2 regions of the Glutamicibacter sp. JL.03c genome follow, and region 1 is predicted to be linked to the other one. Evidence: predicted binding sites of a transcription regulator. Region 1 holds the regulator's gene; the other holds the start of a gene.

The links. The regulator LexA, encoded in region 1, represses DNA repair genes until DNA is damaged. The targets are predictions, from matches to a motif close to TCGAACANNTGTTCGA.
Region 2: OF385_RS08435 (DUF6504 family protein) is a predicted target of LexA. The motif match lies at 2,996-3,011, and genes of this name have one in related genera.

Annotation. Positions count from the first base shown of each region.
Region 1 covers NZ_CP107575.1:1,128,267-1,137,976, forward strand. The annotation lists gene hflX (GTPase HflX) at 1-810, shown strand, start outside; gene OF385_RS05220 (ATP-dependent DNA helicase) at 803-2,800, shown strand; gene OF385_RS05225 (glycoside hydrolase family 76 protein) at 2,902-3,939, shown strand; gene lexA (transcriptional repressor LexA) at 4,007-4,726, opposite strand; gene OF385_RS05235 (LysM peptidoglycan-binding domain-containing protein) at 4,985-5,338, shown strand; gene OF385_RS05240 (histidinol-phosphate transaminase) at 5,421-6,527, shown strand; gene hisB (imidazoleglycerol-phosphate dehydratase HisB) at 6,550-7,170, shown strand; gene hisH (imidazole glycerol phosphate synthase subunit HisH) at 7,171-7,806, shown strand; gene OF385_RS05255 (hypothetical protein) at 7,809-7,958, shown strand; gene priA (bifunctional 1-(5-phosphoribosyl)-5-((5-phosphoribosylamino)methylideneamino)imidazole-4-carboxamide isomerase/phosphoribosylanthranilate isomerase PriA) at 7,984-8,721, shown strand; gene OF385_RS05265 (SseB family protein) at 8,942-9,710, shown strand, end outside.
Region 2 covers NZ_CP107575.1:1,834,013-1,843,722, forward strand. The annotation lists gene OF385_RS08430 (DNA polymerase III subunit alpha) at 1-2,611, opposite strand, end outside; gene OF385_RS08435 (DUF6504 family protein) at 2,648-2,956, opposite strand; gene cmtR (Cd(II)/Pb(II)-sensing metalloregulatory transcriptional regulator CmtR) at 3,594-3,953, shown strand; gene OF385_RS08445 (cation transporter) at 3,950-4,636, shown strand; gene OF385_RS08450 (S-(hydroxymethyl)mycothiol dehydrogenase) at 5,328-6,413, shown strand; gene OF385_RS08455 (MBL fold metallo-hydrolase) at 6,413-7,042, shown strand; gene OF385_RS08460 (hypothetical protein) at 7,158-7,670, shown strand; gene OF385_RS08465 (SOS response-associated peptidase) at 7,667-8,395, opposite strand; gene OF385_RS08470 (mycoredoxin) at 8,514-8,792, shown strand; gene OF385_RS08475 (biotin/lipoate A/B protein ligase family protein) at 8,854-9,585, opposite strand; gene OF385_RS08480 (uridine kinase) at 9,681-9,710, shown strand, end outside.

The sequences.
Region 1 (9,710 bases):
GGTTCGCGTGGTCCCGGTGAAACCAAGATCGAAATGGACCGTCGTCGCATTCGTGACCGCATGGCGAAGCTGCGTCGTGAAATCAAGGCCATGAAGCCTGCGCGTGAAGCAAAACGAGCCAATCGCAAGCGCAATGAAGTACCTGCCGTGGCTATCGCCGGGTATACCAACGCTGGCAAGTCCTCTTTGCTCAACCGCCTGACCAACGCCGGCGTGCTGGTGGAAAACGCATTGTTCGCAACGCTGGATCCGACCGTGCGCCAGTCCTCGACTGAAGACGGGCTGACCTACACGCTGGCGGACACCGTCGGGTTCGTTTCGAACCTTCCCACTCAGTTGGTCGAAGCCTTCCGTTCAACTTTGGAAGAAATCGCCGATTCGGATCTCATCTTGCACGTCGTGGATGCCTCGCACCCCGACCCAGAGGGACAGATCCAGGCTGTTCGAACAGTACTTGGCGAAGTCGATGCATTGAATATCCCTGAAATCATCGTCCTGAACAAGGCAGATGTTGCGGATCCATGCGTCATTGAGCGCATCCGTAATCGCGAATCGAATACCTCAGTAGTGTCCGCGCACACGGGTGAGGGTATCGAAGAGCTGCTGGAGAAGATCAGCACTTCGATTCCACGCCCTGGCATTCAGCTGGAGGTCCTCATCCCGTATAACCGCGGGGATCTGATCGCCAAGTTGCACCAGAGCGAATCTGAGATCTTGCAGAGCGAACACCTGGAAAACGGCACTCGACTGATCGTGAAGGTTCGCGATTCACTCGCTGCAGAGTTGGAGACTTTCAACATTCATGGATAAGCAAGAGCAGGCCCTTGAGCTTCTTGAGGCCGCGGTAACTTCCATGGGCGGTGCCATGCGCACCGGCCAGCAGGAAATGGTCAAGCACGTGGTGACTGCCCTGGAAGACGAAGAGCATTTGCTGGTTCAAGCCGGTACCGGAACGGGAAAGTCCATGGGCTATCTCATTCCAGCGCTCGCGCATGCGCAAACTAGCGCCAAGCCGGTCATTGTTTCCACCGCAACTCTCGCATTGCAATCGCAGATTGTCGGTCGCGATGTGCCGCGGTTACTTGAATCGCTCAAGGGCAAGCTCTCCCGGCCCATGGATGTTGCCCTGCTTAAGGGCCGCTCCAACTACCTGTGCCAATACAAGCTCGGCGGGGGATACCCCGACGATGAAGGCACATTGTTCTCGATGGACGAGCCAGCGGTCCCCGCAAGCACGACGTATTCGCCACTGGCAAGCGAAGTGATGAAGCTTCGAGACTGGGCTGAGCGCACGGATACCGGTGACCGGGACGAGCTGGTGCCCGGCGTCAGCGACAAAGCGTGGAAGCAAGTCTCGGTATCCGCGATGGAGTGCTTGGGTTCTCAAAAGTGCCCCATGGCCGACGAATGCTTTTCGGAGATGGCACGCGCTCGTGCGGCAGAATCCGATGTGGTGATCACGAATCACGCATTGCTGGCGGTTTCTGCCTTTGAGGGGTTGTCGGTACTGCCTGATTTTGATGTCGCGATTATTGACGAGGCCCATGAGCTTCAGGATCGTGTGACCAGTTCCGTATCTGGTGCTCTGTCCGCGCGAACGGTGATGACTGCTGCTGGTGGCGCCAAACGGCACTGCGGTGTGAACGTTGATGAAATGGTCAAGGCAGCGAACCGACTGGAGAAGTCCCTGACTGGGATTCCTACTGGGTTGTTGGAACATGGCCTGCGTGAAGATATGGGAATCGCGCTTAACGACATCGTTGAACAGGCGCGGCTGGCCTTGGCCTTGTCCAAGCCAGAAGCCAATGCGCCTGCTGACGGCGGACGTCAGACGGCACGCTCCCAGCTGCAGGCCGTCATGGATGACGCCATTCGAATGCTTGAATCCGAAGAACGACGAGAAGTTCTCTATACGACGCGCCCTCGGGAATTTGTCGAAGGCCGTGGCTATGTTGAGGCGGAAGAGTCCCAACCTGCAACGTTGAACGTAGCACCGCTATCGGTGGCAGGAAAACTCCGCGAAGGCCTTTTTGATGGCCGTACCGTGGTGCTCACCAGCGCGACCTTGGCCATCGGATCCCAGTTTGATGCGGTGGCCGGTTCGCTAGGGCTGATGGGGGCCGGCGCTCCGTCATGGACCGGTGTTGATGTGGGCAGCCCATTTGATTATCCGAAGCAGGGCATCTTGTACGTCGCCAAGCACCTGCCAAAACCGGGCCGCCAACTCGCAGCCGAGACGCTGGACGAAATTGAAGATCTGATCAAAGCGTCCGGTGGTGGAGCTTTGGCGCTCTTCACATCGAAGCGTTCGGCTGAAGAAGCTGCAAGCATTTTGCGGGAGCGCCTGGACGTAGACATCTTGTGCCAGGGCGAAGCGAGCATGAAATCCTTGGTGGAGCAGTTTGCGGCCGAGCGCGATACCTGTCTTTTCGGCACGATGACGCTGTGGCAGGGAGTCGATGTTCCAGGGGATTCCTGCCGTTTGGTCATCATCGACAAGATTCCATTCCCGAGACCTGACGATCCAATTTCGAAGGCTCGAACCGAGGACGTCGCCAAACATGGTGGCAATGGATTCATGCAGGTCTCTGCCACGCATGCCGCGATTCGCTTAGCTCAGGGAGCCGGTCGATTGATCCGTTCGGTCAACGACCGTGGCGTGGTTGCCATCCTTGATTCGCGAATGGCTACGGCGCGTTATGGCAGCTTCCTGAAGGCTACTCTGCCTCCGATGTGGCCGACCGTGGACAAGAAGGTTATCTCCGGGGTTCTGGAGCGGTTGAAGCCCGCTGAAAAGTAGGCTTCAGCTTGTGGGCCCCGAATCTGGTGTCCATGGCTAGCTGAGTGTACTAATGTCTGTGCCACGGGGAAGTCCGAGAACCGGAAGGCAAGATGAAGTCCATGAAGGAGCTGGCGCGTGCCGCGGCCGAAGATACGCACGCCCGTTTTGGCCATAGGCTATTTAGCCTGCCAGGTACGTGGATCGGCCGTCCGTATAGTCTTCGGCACCAGTTGCGCGACGGAAGCATGCTCAGCGATATCAACGGTTTTTCGCATCCGTTTGTTGAGTGGAACTACTGGTGGCAGGCCCACTACTTGGATGCCATAATCGATGACGGGTTGGCTTATTTGGCCGATGGCGACCACGGTGCTGCCCAGAACGAATTACGCCGGGCCAAAGACTTGCTGGCTGGCATCCGAGTGCGGAACTTCGGGGTACTCCCCAACTATTTCTTTGACGATATGGCATGGCTGGCTTTGGCTTGCCAACGGCTGGTTGGTTTTTCGCGACAGGTTGAAGGACGCAGCCATCGCCGTGCCAAACAGGCCGTGACAACCTTGCGCAAGCAACTCGAAGGCGGCATTGATGACGTCTTGGACGGTGGCCTGTACTGGTCGCGTAAGCGAGACTTCAAGAATGTTCCGGCCAATGCTCCGGCCGCGCTATTTTTCGCGCGCAGCGGTGACCGCGATCAGTCCCGAAGGCTCCTCGACTGGATGCGGACTAAGCTTTTTAGCGGCCACCAGGGACTGTATTTGGACGGACTGCGAATTACTTCCTCAGGGCACAAGATGGAAGAAGCGCTGTACACCTACAACCAGGGGCCAATACTTGGAGCGTTGCTTGAGCTGGGCACTGCCGTCGATTTGGACCACGCCGCAACGCTGGTTCGGGCTACTCGTCGGCACCTGGCTGATGAATCCGGGATTCTGCCGGTAAACGGAGGAGGAGACGGTAATCTGTTTGCCGGAATTCTCTGCCGCTATTTGGCCCTGTGCGTGAATGACGAGCGCTTGGATCATGAAGTTCGAGATATGGCTCAGCAGATGATTTCGTCAACCGCAGGCAGTCTTGTCGATGACGAGCCCCGGCGGCTCTCAGCAGCAGTTCAGCGATGGATGGTCTTCAGCGCTGCGGATCGATGCGATTCGAAGTGAAAACCTGTAGATAGCAAACACGGAAACGGCGCCGATGCTCATGCATCGGCGCCGTTTTGAGATGTGGTTAGAGCGAGCGCATCACGGAAACAACACGACCCATGATCTTTGCAGCATCGCCAAGAATCGGCTCGTAGCGCGAGTTCTGCGGAAGCAGCCAGGTGTGCCCATCGCGCTGCCGGAAGGTCTTGACGGTAGCTTCCTCATCGAGCAGCGCAGCGACGATATCACCGTTCTCTGCATTTTGCTGACGTCGGACGACCACCCAGTCCCCATCACAGATGGCTGCATCAACCATGGAATCACCAGAAACCTTGAGCATGAATAGTTCGCCGTGTCCGACCAACTGGCGAGGCAACGAGAAAACATCTTCAACGGACTGATCGGCAAGGATCGGACCACCGGCGGCGATTCGTCCTACCAGTGGGACCATCGTGGTGTCAGCGGACGTGCTGAGCTCGATCACCATCGCATCCTCGGCGGCCTTGGTGTCAGCAGCCTCTGCGGTCGCCGGATTCTCTGCATCATCCGCGAGCTGTAGTGGCAACAGAATTTCCATGGCGCGCGGACGGCGTGGATCTCGGCGAATGTATCCAAGCTTTTCGAGCTGGCTCAACTGGTGAGTGACGCTTGAGAGGCTCTTGAGTCCTACAGAGTCGCCAATCTCACGCATGGATGGTGGATAGCCGTTCTTGCCGATTGCTCGCTGGATGGTTTCCAGGATCTTCTTTTGGCGAATCGTCAGCGAGCGTGCATTCGATCGGGGAGTGCGTTGTGAAGCTGACATGAGATTTTGCCTTCCCTAGCTATCTGACGAAAGTTCAGTGGTCCAAACTGTCGGAGCCAGATGGTGTGATGTTTTCATTGCTCGTCTACTTCGAAATCTTAGTGGATAAGCGAGCTTCTTTCAAAGATTTGTTCGAAAACTTCTGGACAAGTCGGACGAAGCTCTGTTAGAACAGATGTACTAGTTTCGAACACTTCTTCGAAGCGTAGATATCGAATACAACTTCGCACCACTCGATAAACTTGAGGAGATAAGGTCATGGCAACTGTCGCGCTTGACTCAAATCAAACCCGGACTCCAATGAAGATCCGCATCAACCGCCGTGGTTGGGCGGTATTGGTAGGCATTCCCGTATTTGCACTCACTGTTGCAGCCGCATTCTTCTTCTCGATGTTTGCCTCCAATGCTCACGCATCCTCTGAACTGCCAACGGGTGTCGAAACAATTGACGTGACTGTTATTCCTGGTGACACCGTCTGGAGCCTTGCCAAGGAGTACTCGCAGGGCTATGACGTCACTTCGGCAGTCAACCACATCTCGGAACTCAATTCCCTGCAGGGGAGCGAAATCCACGTGGGCGACTCGCTGTCGATTCCAGTCCTCGCTGGCTAAGGACTCGAAGTGAGTCGGGGGATTGTTACCTTCACTCGTAGCGGATTCACCCGCGAAGCTGGTCCCCACGTAGACTAATTGCGTGAATGACCGCAGTGAACTTTTGAGTCAGCTGCCCTTGCGTGAGAATCTCCGCGGGCTATCCCCATATGGCGCACCGCAAATCGACGTGCCCATCCAGCTGAATGTCAACGAGAACACCCATCCGCTTCCTCAAACTGTCGTAGAAGCCATTGCGCAGGAAGTCGCTAAAGCGGCGACTAGCCTGAACAGATATCCAGATCGTGAATTCACCGAACTGCGAGAACTTCTTGCCGATTATCTCGGTCATTCCCTGACCGCCGAGAATATCTGGGCGGCGAACGGATCCAATGAAATCCTGCAGCAGATCCTACAAGCCTTTGGCGGACCTGGGCGGAGCCTCATGAGCTTCGGCCCTACCTATTCCATGTATCCGTTGCTCGCTAGCGGGACTGATACGGCTTACATCGCCGGCGAACGTTCAGAGGACTTCACCCTCTCCGCAGAATCAGCCGCGCAACAGGTCCGCGAACACAAGCCGAACATCGTCTTCCTGTGTTCCCCCAACAACCCCACAGGTACTGCGCTCGGCCTCGACGTGATCACCGCTGTCTACGATGCCATGAGCGAGCACAACGGCATGGTCATTGTGGATGAGGCCTACGCCGAATTTTCCCTGTCGAGCACAAAATCAGCGCTGACCCTGCTTGAAGGACGGCAGCGCCTGATCGTCTCGCGGACCATGTCCAAGGCCTTCGGCCTGGCCGGCGCCCGCGTTGGATACCTCGCAGCAGCGCCCGAAGTCACCGATGCGATCCGCCTCGTGCGATTGCCTTACCACCTGTCGGCTGTCACCCAGGCAACAGCAATTGCGGCGCTGAAAAACATTGATCTTTTGCTGGCCCAGGTAGAAGACATTAAGTCCCAGCGAGACCGAATTGTTGTCCGTCTCAAAGAGCTGGGGCTCAATCCTTCAGTCTCAGACTCCAATTTCGTCTTCTTCAGCGGGCTGGAGAACCCTCACGCGGTATGGGAAGGCCTATTGGAAGCTGGCATTATTGTCCGCGACAATGGGATCCCGGGGACTCTGCGTGTAACTGCCGGAACCGAATCAGAAACTACTGCGTTCTTGAATCGCCTAGCCGAGCTGCTCGGCGCGGAAAAGTAAGCAAGAACAAGCGAAGGAAGACATGTCTGCCGAATTGATTGGCGCACGTCGCGCCCGCATGGAACGCGTCACCAGCGAATCGTCTGTATTCGTGGAACTAGATCTCGACGGCACCGGCGTGTCAGAGATCAGCACTTCGGTGCCGTTCTACGACCACATGCTCACCGCGCTGTCGAAGCACTCCCTGATCGACCTGACAGTCCGAGCCACGGGTGATACCCACATCGACGTGCACCACACCGTCGAAGACACCGCGATCACTATTGGCGAAGTGCTGCGCGTAGCCCTGGGCAACAAGGCGGGAATCCGACGCTTCGGCACCGCATACGCTCCTTTGGATGAAGCGCTCGCGCGCTCGGTCGTGGACGTTTCGGGCCGCCCATACCTGGTTCACTCCGGTGAACCGGCAGGGCAGGAATACCATTTGATCGGCGGCCACTTCACTGGCTCGATGACTCGCCACGTCTTCGAAGCCATCACCTTCCACGCACAAATTTGTGCACATATCGAGGTGCTATCGGGCCGCGATCCTCATCATATTGTCGAGGCCCAATTCAAGTCCTTTGCACGAGCACTGCGCGAAGCTGTCGAGTTCGACGAACGCATGGGCGACAAGATTCCATCCACGAAAGGTGCACTGTAAGTGGGACAGAAGAATGTAGTTGTTTTCGACTACGGTTCGGGCAACGTCCGTTCTGCGGTACGAGCGCTCGAAGCCGCAGGTGCCTCGGTTGAACTGACCGCGGACCCAGAGAAGGTCATGAATGCGGATGGGCTCGTTGTCCCCGGCGTTGGCGCCTACGCTTCGGTGATGGAACAGCTGACCAAGATCGGCGCACTGCGCTGGATCGGCCGCCGCATTGCTGGTGGGCAACCGGTATTGGGAATCTGCGTTGGCCACCAGGTCTTCTTCGAGGAAGGCGTTGAGCACGGAGTCAAGACCGCCGGTATCGGCGAATGGCCCGGCACCGTGGAGCGTCTGAAGTCCGATGTCATCCCGCATATGGGATGGAATACCGTTCAGCCGCCAGAAAGCAGCAAGCTATTCGCCGGCGTTGAGAACGAGCGTTTTTACTTTGTGCACTCCTACGCCGTGCAGAAGTGGGAATTCGATGTGACTCAGCCAGCGATGACTCCACCGCAAGTTACGTGGAGCACCCATGGGACGCCTTTTGTCGCGGCAGTGGAAAACGGCCCGCTCTCGGCGGTGCAGTTCCATCCGGAAAAATCCGGGGAAGCCGGCGCGCAGCTTCTGCGCAACTGGTTGGGCACCTTGTAAGCATGTGGACCATCGTGCTTGGGTTCGTCGGCGCATTTCTGGCAGGTGGAGCGATCTCGCTCAAAAGCCAGAAGGCCCATATTTCATGGGTTATCGCGCTATGGGTACTCGCGGCTATGAGCATTATTGCCGCATGGGTCTTGACCCTCTAAAAATCATTACTTCACTAAGGACATCATGAGCGAGCAACCAATTCTCGAACTATTGCCTGCAGTAGACATCGCCGGGGGACAAGCCGTTCGACTGGTACAGGGCGAGGCCGGATCCGAAACCGGCTACGGCGACCCGCTGGAAGCGGCGCTTTCCTGGCAGAACGCCGGTGCCGAATGGCTTCACCTCGTTGACTTGGACGCGGCGTTCGACCGCGGCAGCAACGTCGAGATCGTGCAGCGTATCGCCAAAGAACTGAATATCAAGGTGGAACTCTCCGGTGGCATCCGCGACGATGCCTCCCTGGACCGCGCCTTGGAATTTGGCGCCACCCGGGTCAACTTGGGCACCGCTGCGCTGGAGAATCCAGAATGGACCAAGCAGGCTATTGCCCGGCACGGCGACAAGATCGCAGTGGGCCTGGACGTTCGCGGCACCACGTTGTCAGGTCACGGCTGGACCAAAGACGGCGGAGACCTGTGGGATGTTCTCGCCCGTCTGGAAGATGCCGGTTGCGCACGCTATGTCGTCACCGACGTGACCAAAGATGGCACCCTTCGCGGGCCGAACGTGGATCTGCTGCGCGAAATCGCCGCCAAGACCAACAAGCCTGTTGTCGCCTCCGGCGGCATCTCATCGCTCGAGGATCTCCGTGTCCTGCGTGAACTTGTGCCTGAAGGAATCGAAGGAGCCATTATGGGCAAGGCTCTGTACTCGGGTCAATTCACCTTGCAAGAAGCATTGGACGTCGCTGGGCGTCGCTAGATTCGCCAAGCCACACAATTGACGGCTTGAAAGCCCAACGGCTTTCAAGCCGTCAACTGTTTTCTGAAGCAGGAACAACGTCCAACCGTTACCGATTCCGCTGTTCCCTGCAGAATGACGCAAAAAAGATCTGAAACACCTTGACGGTGGTGTTCAAGCTCATGAGAGAAGAATCAACTCTTCCCTCCACCAGACCCAAAACCACCGATAGCATGGATGTATGAGTACGGAGCATTCTGAATCAGCGCCAAAACGCCACCTGCCAGGACATATTGTCGCGGCACTGGCTCAGGCCGGTTCACCCGCCGACTCTGCAGGACAGAGTTGGGATGGCCGCGACCTCAGCGGCGAAGGCAACCCGCTGCACAACTTCGACAAGGACGACGGCAGCGCCGACGCTCCAACCATGGCCGCCCTCGCGCGACTGCGCGAAGGCAAAGGCTCTGAAACCGAAGTCCACAAGGCCCTGGCCACCGCGCGAGTATTCGTTGCCGTCGTGGCGCAATTGGGTGAAGAAGCTATGACCGATCACGGATTCGCCTCGGACAAGGAAGCCGACATGGCGCTGGTGAAAATCAAGGCACCGGACGGACGCATGGCGCTCCCGGTCTTTACCACCGTCGAACGCCTGCAAGCCTGGCACAAGGAAGCTCGTCCAGTGGCGGTCTTCGCTCCGCGAGCCGCGCTGTCGGCAGTCAGCGAAGAATGCCAGCTGCTGGTACTCGACCCGGGCAGCGACTTCACCTTTGTCCTGCGACGACCGGGGGTCTGGAACCTCGCCAAACAGGTCGACTGGATTCCGAGCTATCAGAACCAGCAGATCGCCAATCTCGTGCACGATGCCACCGAAGGCTTTAGCCAACTGCAGGCCGTGCAGCTAGCCCCCGGCAGGGGAGTAGGGTCAAGATCACGTGACGGCCAGATGGTTCCAGGCGGTGGCTCCGGACCGGAACTTAATTTGCAGTTTGTTTTCGCACCGGGAACAAGCC
Region 2 (9,710 bases), 710 kb from region 1:
GGCGGATTCCATAGCGTCCGGGACGCAGCGAGCTGGGTGCGCGGGGCACCACTGGGAGCTTCGAAGGAGCAGATTCGAAAACTCGTTCGACTCGATAGTGCCCCGTGGAGCGATTGATATCCAGTGGGAGGATGGGAACGCCCATGCGGCGGGCTTCGGAGACCAGCAGCCGCTTGGGATACATCCCCGGGTCGTGTTCCCAGATCCCGGCAAGGAAGGCCTCGGGGTGATGCGCCTTGAGCCAGGCCGAGTGGTAGGTGGGTACGGCAAAGGCAGCCCCGTGGGCTTTGCAGAATCCGAAGGATCCGAAACCGGCCAGCACCTTCCAGACCTTGTCGATCGTCTCCTGGCTATAACCGCGCTTAGTTGCTTCGATGCGCACATAGCGTTCCACTGCTGGTTCCTTCTCGGGATTGCCGAGCAGCCGCCGATAGACATCGGCCATCCCCAGAGTGCAGCCGGTCATCACGTGCAGGATGCGCAGGATCTGCTCGTGGAAGACGGTGACCCCGTGGGTTTCGGCGAGCGCTGGCTTCAGGTCCGGGTGCAGGAACTGCTCGGGGGCGAAGCCGTGGCGGTGTTCCAGGTAGGGCTTGACCATATTCGATTGCATGGGACCCGGGCGGAACAGGGAGATGTCAATGATCAGGTCGTTGAATTCGCGGGGCGCGAGCTTGCCGACCAGTTCGCGCTGCCCCGGGGATTCGATCTGGAAGCAGCCCAGCGTATGGGTGGAGCGGATCAATTCGAAGGTGGGTTCGTCATCCAGCGGCACCCTGGCCAGGTCGATCACTCCGGTGGCGTCGATGTAGCTGTCGTCGGCATGCCCGCCGGCGCGAGCTGCCTGCTCTTTGCTCGGGTGCAGGCGGGCGATCTCCTCGAGCGTGTAGGCGATGGCTGATTGCATGCGCACCCCGAGCACGTCGAGCTTAATCAAGCCCATCAGGTCCATGTCGTGCTTGTCGAATTGGCTCATCTGCAGCCCGATGCCCGAGGGCTGGACCGGGGTGCGGTCCAGCAGGCTCGCGTCGGAGAGGATCACCCCGCAGGGATGCATGGAAATATGCCGGGGCAGCCGGTCCAGGCGCTCGGTGGCGTCGATGAGGATATCGAGCTGCGTGTCATCGGTGATGCGCTCGGCCAGGGCGGCCAGTTCGGGTTTCTCGGTGAGCGCTTCGCGGAATGAGGAGGCGGAGAAGCGCCAGAGCTGCTTGGCGATTTCGTCTACCTGCTCTTGTTCGATGCCAAGGGCGGATCCTGCATCGCGTACTGCGCCGCGGGCCCGGTAGGCGTTCTGCATGCTCATCAGGCTGACGCGTTCTTCTCCGAAGGTGGAGAAGATCTTGTGATAGATCTCGTGGCGGCGGGCTGATTCCACGTCGATGTCGATATCAGGCAAAGTGGTTCGAGTGTCTGACAGGAAGCGTTCGAACACGAGGTCGTGAGCTAGAGGATTCACCTGGCTGATACCCAGCAGGTAGTTCACCAACGAGGAGGCACCCGAACCGCGGGCCGCGACGCGTACCCCCATCTCGGTGATGAGGTTGACGGTTTCGGCCACGGTGAGGAAGTAGCCGGCGAAGTCCAGTCGCTGGATCACGCCCAGCTCGAGGTTCAGCTGTTTTTCAATCAGGCATCGGTCGGTATCAGGCAGCAGGCGCGGGACCGCAGCGTAGACGCGTTCGGTCAGTTCCTGCATGGCTGGCCGGTAGAGTCCGATGACTTTCGCCTCAGGGATCACCGGCTTCTTCCAGCCGAGGTCTGCGACGGGGTCCATGGCTGCCCATCGGGCGAGCTGTTCGGTATCGCGCAGCATCTGATGGGCCCAATGCCGCTCGGTGGCATTGCCGATTTCGGTGGCCAACTGGTGCATCTGCTGCGGGGTTTTGAGCCAGCCCTGGCCATTGGGCTGGCAGGAGTCCAGGTTTTTCAAGCTGTGCAGGGTGCGCGCGGAGTCAAGAATATCCGCGGTGACAGCTCCGTCGGGATCTACGTAGCGCACCGCGTTGGTGAGCACGGTTTTGATCTGCCATTCGTGGGCATAGCGCAACATGCGCGCGGCCTCGCCGAGGCTATAGCGCGAACCGTGCGACGAGAGGTAGGTGGTGATCTCGACCCGCAGCATCTTCCCCACCCGCTTTTTCCAATCGGCCATGAGGGTACGCGCTTGGGTGTATTTTCCCTTGAGAATCGCTCTGGCTACGTCGGATTCGCCGCCGAGCAGGATTATCAGATTGCCGCTGCGGCCTAATTGAGCAACCTGCCGGGCGCTCAGTCCGGGGACGCCATGCGCCGTGCTGTGCGCGAGGGTAATTGCCCGGCATAAGGCAGCGTAGCCAGCTCCTGCACAGCCTCCGCGAGCCAGCAGGGTGATTCTTCCGAGGGTTTCTCCGGCAGAGTCGAGCACCGCGAGGTTGACTCCGAGGATCGGTGCCAGCCCTTCAGCCATGCAGGCCGCCACGTGCTTAACCGCGCCATACAGCCCATCCCGGTCGGTCAGCGCCAGCATCTGTGCGCCGTGCGCTTTGGCTGCTTGCGCCAGGGCGCGCGGGTGCGACACCCCATAGTGGGCGCTATAGGAAGAACTGACATTCAAATGGGTGAAGCTCATTGCGGTCCTTCGAAGATATGTTCCCCTGCCGTCAGCCTAGGCGCTGCGAGCCAGGGACTCATGCACACGCACCAGTCGCCAGCGTTCGGTTTGCGCGTCAAAACTGACGTCAACGCTGTGCACCTGCCGGGGGCCGCGCACCGCAACCAGTTGCAGCCGCCACATCTCATAGTCGGCGATTCCTGCGCCGATTCCACGCGGAATCCGCAGGTTTTCGTCCCACCATTTGCGGCGCTCGAACCAGCGTTGAGGTTCGGCAGCCAGGCGATAGTCCTGCCCTTGCCACCTCACGCGCAACGGCATTCCGTTCGCCGCACAGGCAACCTCGATTAACTCGGTGAACATCCCCACGTGTGCACTCCTTACCTAATAGAACCATTCTATTCGAACACGTATTCGAATGACAGTTACACTAGTCAAACGCACCGACAGTTTGGGTCAGCCGGGTGCATTCAAGGGCAAACCGCAGCCCCTTACCCGAAGAGCGGGACATGAGTCCTTGTTGCCCCGCTGCTTCTCGTGCGTTCCAAGGTAGCTCCTAATGGGGACTATCAAATAAAACACTCACACTTGGCTGATCTGGTCAGGAGCGAACCCCTGCGTGCGAAGGAATAGTCAAACAGCCATAAAGGGAATCTCGGCCAGTCGCGTCGCGAAGGCCATCGACCAATTTTTGCTCATGGACCGGTGAAGCAAACCCATGACGCCTTGCCATCCGGGAATGGCGCAGAAAGCAATAATCATTGACGAAGTCCTCGCCCGCAGGGATCGGCTGTGACTTTTGATTTCGTTTGGCGGTTAATTGCACCGAGAAATGGCGGATCCAGTTGCGTTTCCCGCGGAGATTAGGAGCGCAGCCCTCTGGGATCAGACCCATCGGGTTCTTCTTTTTGCCACTCAGGTGCGCCACGCGTATTCAACGTCCAAGGGCATTGCATCTAGGTGCCGGGCATATAGTCATCACCCAGTGTATAGTCATTACATGCTGACCATTTCAAATCGCGTGGACGTGATGAACCGCCTAGGGCGGGCACTGGCTGATTCCACTCGTTCCCGCATCCTCCTGTCCTTACTGGAGAAACCGGGCTATCCTGCCCAGCTAGCCCGCGATCTTGGACTGACACGCACGAATGTTTCGAATCATCTGGCGTGCCTACGCGGGTGCGGAATTGTCGTCGCTGAAGTCGAGGGACGGCAAACACGTTATGAAATTGCTGATCCTCATTTGGCTGCCGCGTTGATTGCCTTGGTTGACGTGACGCTAGCGATTGACAACAGCGCGCCGTGCATTGATGTTTCTTGCACTGTTCCAGGTTGCTGCACCCCAAAGGAAAATCCATGAACCTGGCACTTCTGACTCCAGCGCGCCGAAATGTTCTGCAACGGCGCATTCGCGTGATCGTGGCAATCACTATCACCTGGAACGTTATCGAAGCGGTGGTTGCCCTCATCGCTGGCGGCGTGGCATCATCAGCCGCGCTAGTCGGCTTTGGACTTGACTCGATTGTTGAAGTGCTCTCAGCTGCCGCCATCGCTTGGCAGTTCGCTGCACCCGATCCCGAGGGGCGAGAAAAAACAGCCCTGCGAGTTATCGCTATCTCGTTCTTCGCATTAGCTGCCTATGTTTCTGTTGACGCGGCGCTTTCCCTGACTGGCATCAGGGAACCAGAACACTCCATTGCGGGGATCATCCTGGCCGCAGTGAGTTTATCGGTCATGCCTTTTCTGAGCTTGCTTGAACGTCGAACAGGCCGTGAGCTGGGGTCGGCCTCGGCAATAGCCGATTCGAAACAAACTCTCATTTGCTCTTACCTGTCGGTGGCTCTGCTGGTCGGTTTGCTACTCAACAGCCTGTTGGGTTGGGCGTGGGCCGATTCGGTGGCCGCGCTAGCAATTGCATTTGTAGCAGTGCGCGAAGGCATCGAAGCATGGCGCGGGGATACGTGCTGCACTACCCCCGTCGCGGTATTGACGGGGGAAAATAGCCCTGACAGTTGCAAGGATCCATGTTGCGATTCCAAATAAGACAAGAGAGTTTGCGTTCATGAAGATACTGCTGACCCTCGGTTAACCAGGCGTTGAATCGGCAATGCCGTCACGATCAAATGACCTGCTGCATTAAAACCCGTGCAAGTGCTGTCACTGCTCTTCTTGGCCATCGCCGGTCAACGGCATCTGGCTGCATTGAGTGCAGGACTCGAGGGCACGACTAGGCAGTTCCGTCATTTTGCGAGGGATGACAAGACTGCCTGGGGGGGCAATGCCCGCCTCGAAACATCCCTGCATTATTCGCCTCCCGGTCGTCTTGAGGCAAGACCTATCCAGTTGCTGCTGCTTGGCAACTTGAAGGACTGCCAGCCAACTGGTTTATGCGCCTTATGGGGCACACTTGCTGTGCTCCCCACCCACCTCCAGGAACGAGCCACCCCGACATAAGTTCTGGCGGATATCGCCTTCGCTCCCCCGGAGCGCTGCATCAATGCGGCGCGTGCACCCTGGCTCGCAATCCAAGCGCCGCTTTCCGTACAAACTCGCGCACAGGATGCAGGAATCTTGCGCACCACGGCAAAAGAAGCGGATGAGGGCTGAGTAATTGCCCGTTCGCATAGGCTCTGCGCGAAACTTCCGGGTCATGATCGGCCCAATGCTCGATTCGCACCGAACGCACCGATAGCATCGAGACAGCAACCATCAAACGTTCCAGGAGTTAAATCCCATGCCTCATAAGGTCAAAGCCGTTATTTCCCGTGTCAAGGACGCACCCGTAGAGGTTGTCGACATCATCGTTCCGGACCCAGGTCCCGGAGAAGTAGTCGTCGACGTGCTCACCACCGGCGTCTGCCACACCGACCTGCACTACAAGCTCGGCGGTATCGGCGACGAGTACCCCTACCTGCTGGGCCACGAGTCCACCGCAGTGGTCAGCCAGATCGGCAAGAACGTCACCAACGTCAAGGTCGGCGACCGCGTCATCCTGAACTGGCGCGCAGTCTGCGGCCAGTGCCGCGCCTGCGCCAAAGGCCAGCCGAAGTACTGCTTCAACACCTTCAATGCCACCCAGAAGATGACCCTCGAAGATGGCACCGAGCTTTCCCCTGCTTTGGGCATTGGCTCCTTCGCCGAGAAGACCCTGGTCCATTCCGGCCAGTGCACCATCGTGGATGAGGACGCCGATCCAGCCGCCGTGGGTCTGCTCGGCTGTGGTGTCATGGCCGGCATCGGCGCTGCCATCAACACCGGCGAGGTCAGGCGCGGCGAGTCCGTCGCCGTGATCGGCTGCGGTGGCGTTGGCGCGGCTGCTGTCGCCGGCGCCCAGCTGGCCGGCGCAACCACCATCATCGCGGTGGACGTCAATGTGGACAAGCTGGAGGGCGCCAAGAAGTTCGGTGCCACCCACACCGTTGATTCTTCCAAGGTCGACGCCGTGGAAGCGATCCAGGAATTGACCGGCGGCTTCGGCGCCGACGTGGTGATCGACGCAGTAGGCCGCCCGGAAACCTACAAGCAGGCGTTCTACGCCCGCGACTTGGCTGGCCGCGTGGTGCTCGTGGGCGTGCCTACCCCGGAGATGAAGCTGGAACTGCCATTGCTCGATGTCTTTGGCCGTGGCGGCTCCCTGAAGAGCTCCTGGTACGGCGACTGCCTGCCAAGCCACGACTTCCCAATGCTGGTGGAGCAGTACAAGCTCGGCCGACTGGATCTGGATTCCTTCGTGACCGAACGCATCACCATCGACCAGATCGAGGAAGCATTCAGCAAGATGCACGAAGGAACCGTGTTGCGTTCGGTGGTGGAACTCTAATGTCCGCACGCATCGAAAACGTCATCACTTCCGGAACCTTTTCCCTGGATGGCGGCACCTGGGACGTCGACAACAATGTCTGGATCATCGGTGATGATTCAGAGGTCATGGTCATCGACCCAGCTCACGACATCAAAAAGATCCAGGAAGCCGTCGGCGAACGCGAGGTGATGGCAGTTCTGCTCACGCACGGGCATGATGACCACATCCGCGCAGCTGGCGAATTCTCGGACATTGTCGATGCACCGCTGTTCCTCAACCCGGAGGATCGCATGCTCTGGGAAGCTGTTTATCCCGAGCGCGACGTGGACGCGGAAATCAGCGATGGGGACACCTTCACCATTGCTGGCACGACGCTCACCGCGATGCACACCCCTGGGCATTCGCCTGGCTCCACCTGCTTCTACGCAGAAGACCTGGGTGTGTTGTTCAGCGGAGACACGCTGTTTAACGGTGGACCTGGTGCTACCGGCCGCAGCTACTCGAGCTTCGAAACGATTATCGAATCAATCCGAACCAAGCTACTGGGCCTGCCGGAGCAGACCGTAGTCAACACCGGTCACGGTGATGCCACCACCATCGGCGCCGAGGCACCGAACCTGGAGGAATGGATCAAGCGCGGGCACTAACCAGCATGCTGCGGGGCAGGGGCAGTCGGCCATGGCGGTCGGTTGCCCCTGTGCTTTAATTTCTTTCGCCAGAGAATCAGTACTTCAGCGGTGCTCGCGTGGCAAGATTAATCCCATGCCTGCACTTAAACGTCGCAAACCCGTGTTTCCATTGCTTATTGCCGCCGCAATGCTCTTAATTGCCGGCATCGCCGTGCTCTGGTGGGATAGCCAGCAAGAAGTCGTTCTCTACATCGGATCCTATGAACCGCTGGAAGCTGGCTCTGGGTTCTACATTGGCCCGGGCCCCGCCGAAATCATCGGCTGGGTTCTGGCATTGCTCGGCGTTGGCGCGCTAGGCGTTGCCGCCGGATCGCTGCTTAGCCAGCTCGCTCCCTTCAAAGCCTGGTTCCTGGTTGCAGGACTGCTGCTGGCGGCAGCAGGCCTGGCAGCGATGATATGGGATTACAACCAGGTCCGGACCTTTGGCTGGTTTGCCTATGCGCCGTTGAGCAAATCAGAATTCCATCCGGCCAGCGCAACCCTGATCCTGGGCAAACTGGGGATAGCCGCCGGAACTTTCCTGGCCGCCAGCTACATGGGATTGCGGCACAGTTCCGCGCTCACCGGATCAGCTGCCAGCGACTAGAACAGCGAGTTGCTGTGCTCGTCAATCAGCTGCGGCGAATTATTGCGCACGTTGCCCACAGCGGTATCAACCTCATGCATTGTCCATTCGGAGGCGACGTCAAAAGCCTGGGCACGGATCTGCTCAATCAGCCCTTCGCCATCTTCCTCGTCCGGATTCATCCAGCGGCCCATCATCTGAGAATCCAACGGAATTGGCAGGCGATCATGCAGCTCGGCTAATTCCCCCAGCACCCCGGGCTCCTCCGCCGACGGGGAATCCATGGTCATGATCGAAGTCGAAAGGATCCAGCTGCCGTCTTCGTCCTTCCACCACTCATAGAGGCCGGCGAAGAAGATGAGCTTCCCGTCTTCGCGGTGCACGTAGAAGGGCCTTTTCTTGTTTCCTTCCTTCTTCCATTCGTAGTAGCCTTCCACCGGCACCACCGCGCGGCGCTTTTTCACCGCGGCGCGGAAAGTCGGTTTGCTGCTGGCGGTTTCGCTGCGCGCGTTGAAGGCGCGCACGCCCACGGCGAGTTCCTTTGCCCACCCGGGCACCAGGCCCCAGCGGGCCACGTGGATCTGGCGGTGCAACTGGCCGTCGATGAGACGCTCGAGCACAATGGGCACGTCGGTGGTCGGGGCGACGTTCCACGACTGGCGCAGCTCCAAGTTGGCGTCTGCCTCGGCTTCAGCTTCGGCCACCAGGTCGCCGATCGCCTTGGCCATCACATACCGTCCGCACATCATCTGCTCCTTCGCACCGGAAATCTGCTCCCCAGTCTAGCTATCAACGCGCTGGAAATCAGCGAAGTTTTTCGCGTTATTCGGGAACAAAGCCAACAACGTCGCCGTTACACCTAGCATGAGCAACGAATTGAACCTTGACCAGTATGTTCCTGCCGCCGGTGGCGTCACCATGTTCACCACCAGCTGGTGCGGTTACTGCCGAAACCTCAAGCGCCTCATGGACCAGAAGGGCGTGGCCTACAACGAGGTGAATATCGAGGAAGTCGAAGGAACTGCCGAGATCGTGGAGTCCTTCAACAATGGCAACCAGACGGTTCCAACCTTGATCTTCCCAGATGGCACTGCAGCCACCAATCCCCGGATCGAAGAAGTGGTCGAGCGCGTCGGAGCCTAGCAGGCAAACTAAAAAATCGGTGCCTGAAATTTTCAGGCACCGATTTTTGCTGTCGTCGTTTCTAGATCAAACTGAGGTGCTCTCGGTATTCCTCGAGCAAGGCTGCGATGAAGCCCTCCGTAGTGACCGTGCTGACCAGATCATTGGCGGCCCCGACGGTCGTGGGATCCATCGGGACTTCCATCGCCTGATACACCGCATCAAGAACCTGACGCAGCGGCTCGGAATCCTCGACAACAAAAACCGAGGAGAACAGCCACGCTCCCGACACAACGCGCTGTGCGGTGCCTACCAGTTTCACCGGGTAATTGCGTGGTGATTCCGCGGCGGGCAGCCCATGGACTGAATGGTCGCCCGGGCAGTACTCCCCCGGGATCGGGCCTACCTGGGCATCAACGCCTAAGCGCTTAAGCGCATTGGCATAAATATCGGCGAACACCTCAAAACGGCGCCGTTGGCCCATTACGGCTTCCTGTTCAGGCTCAAGGTGATCAACAATGAGAGTTCCCCGGTGATAGGCAGCAGCGCGCCCGCCGGCCTTGCGCACCAGCGGTGCGAAACCGCGCTGGGAAGCTTCATCACGGGCCGCTTCATAGCCAGCCATCCGGACGTCGCGTTGCCCAAAGGCCAACGTCGGGTCCGGGCGATACAGGCGCAAGCTCGGTCCACGCTCCCCTGACTGAATTTCGCGCAACAGCTGGACACCCCGTTCCAAATCAGCTGCAGGATCACCACTTGGTTCTTCGAATTCCAGTGCTAGCGGTGCCTCCGACTGAGGATTGAACAAACTCATAATGCCGAGTCTAATTCAGTCTCTGCGCTCCAGTGGAGTTGATGTCACAGCGCTCGAGTGCTGTTCAGGAGAGAATCTGCGCCATAATAATAGGCGTGCCAAAATCATCTACCCCTGTCATCCTG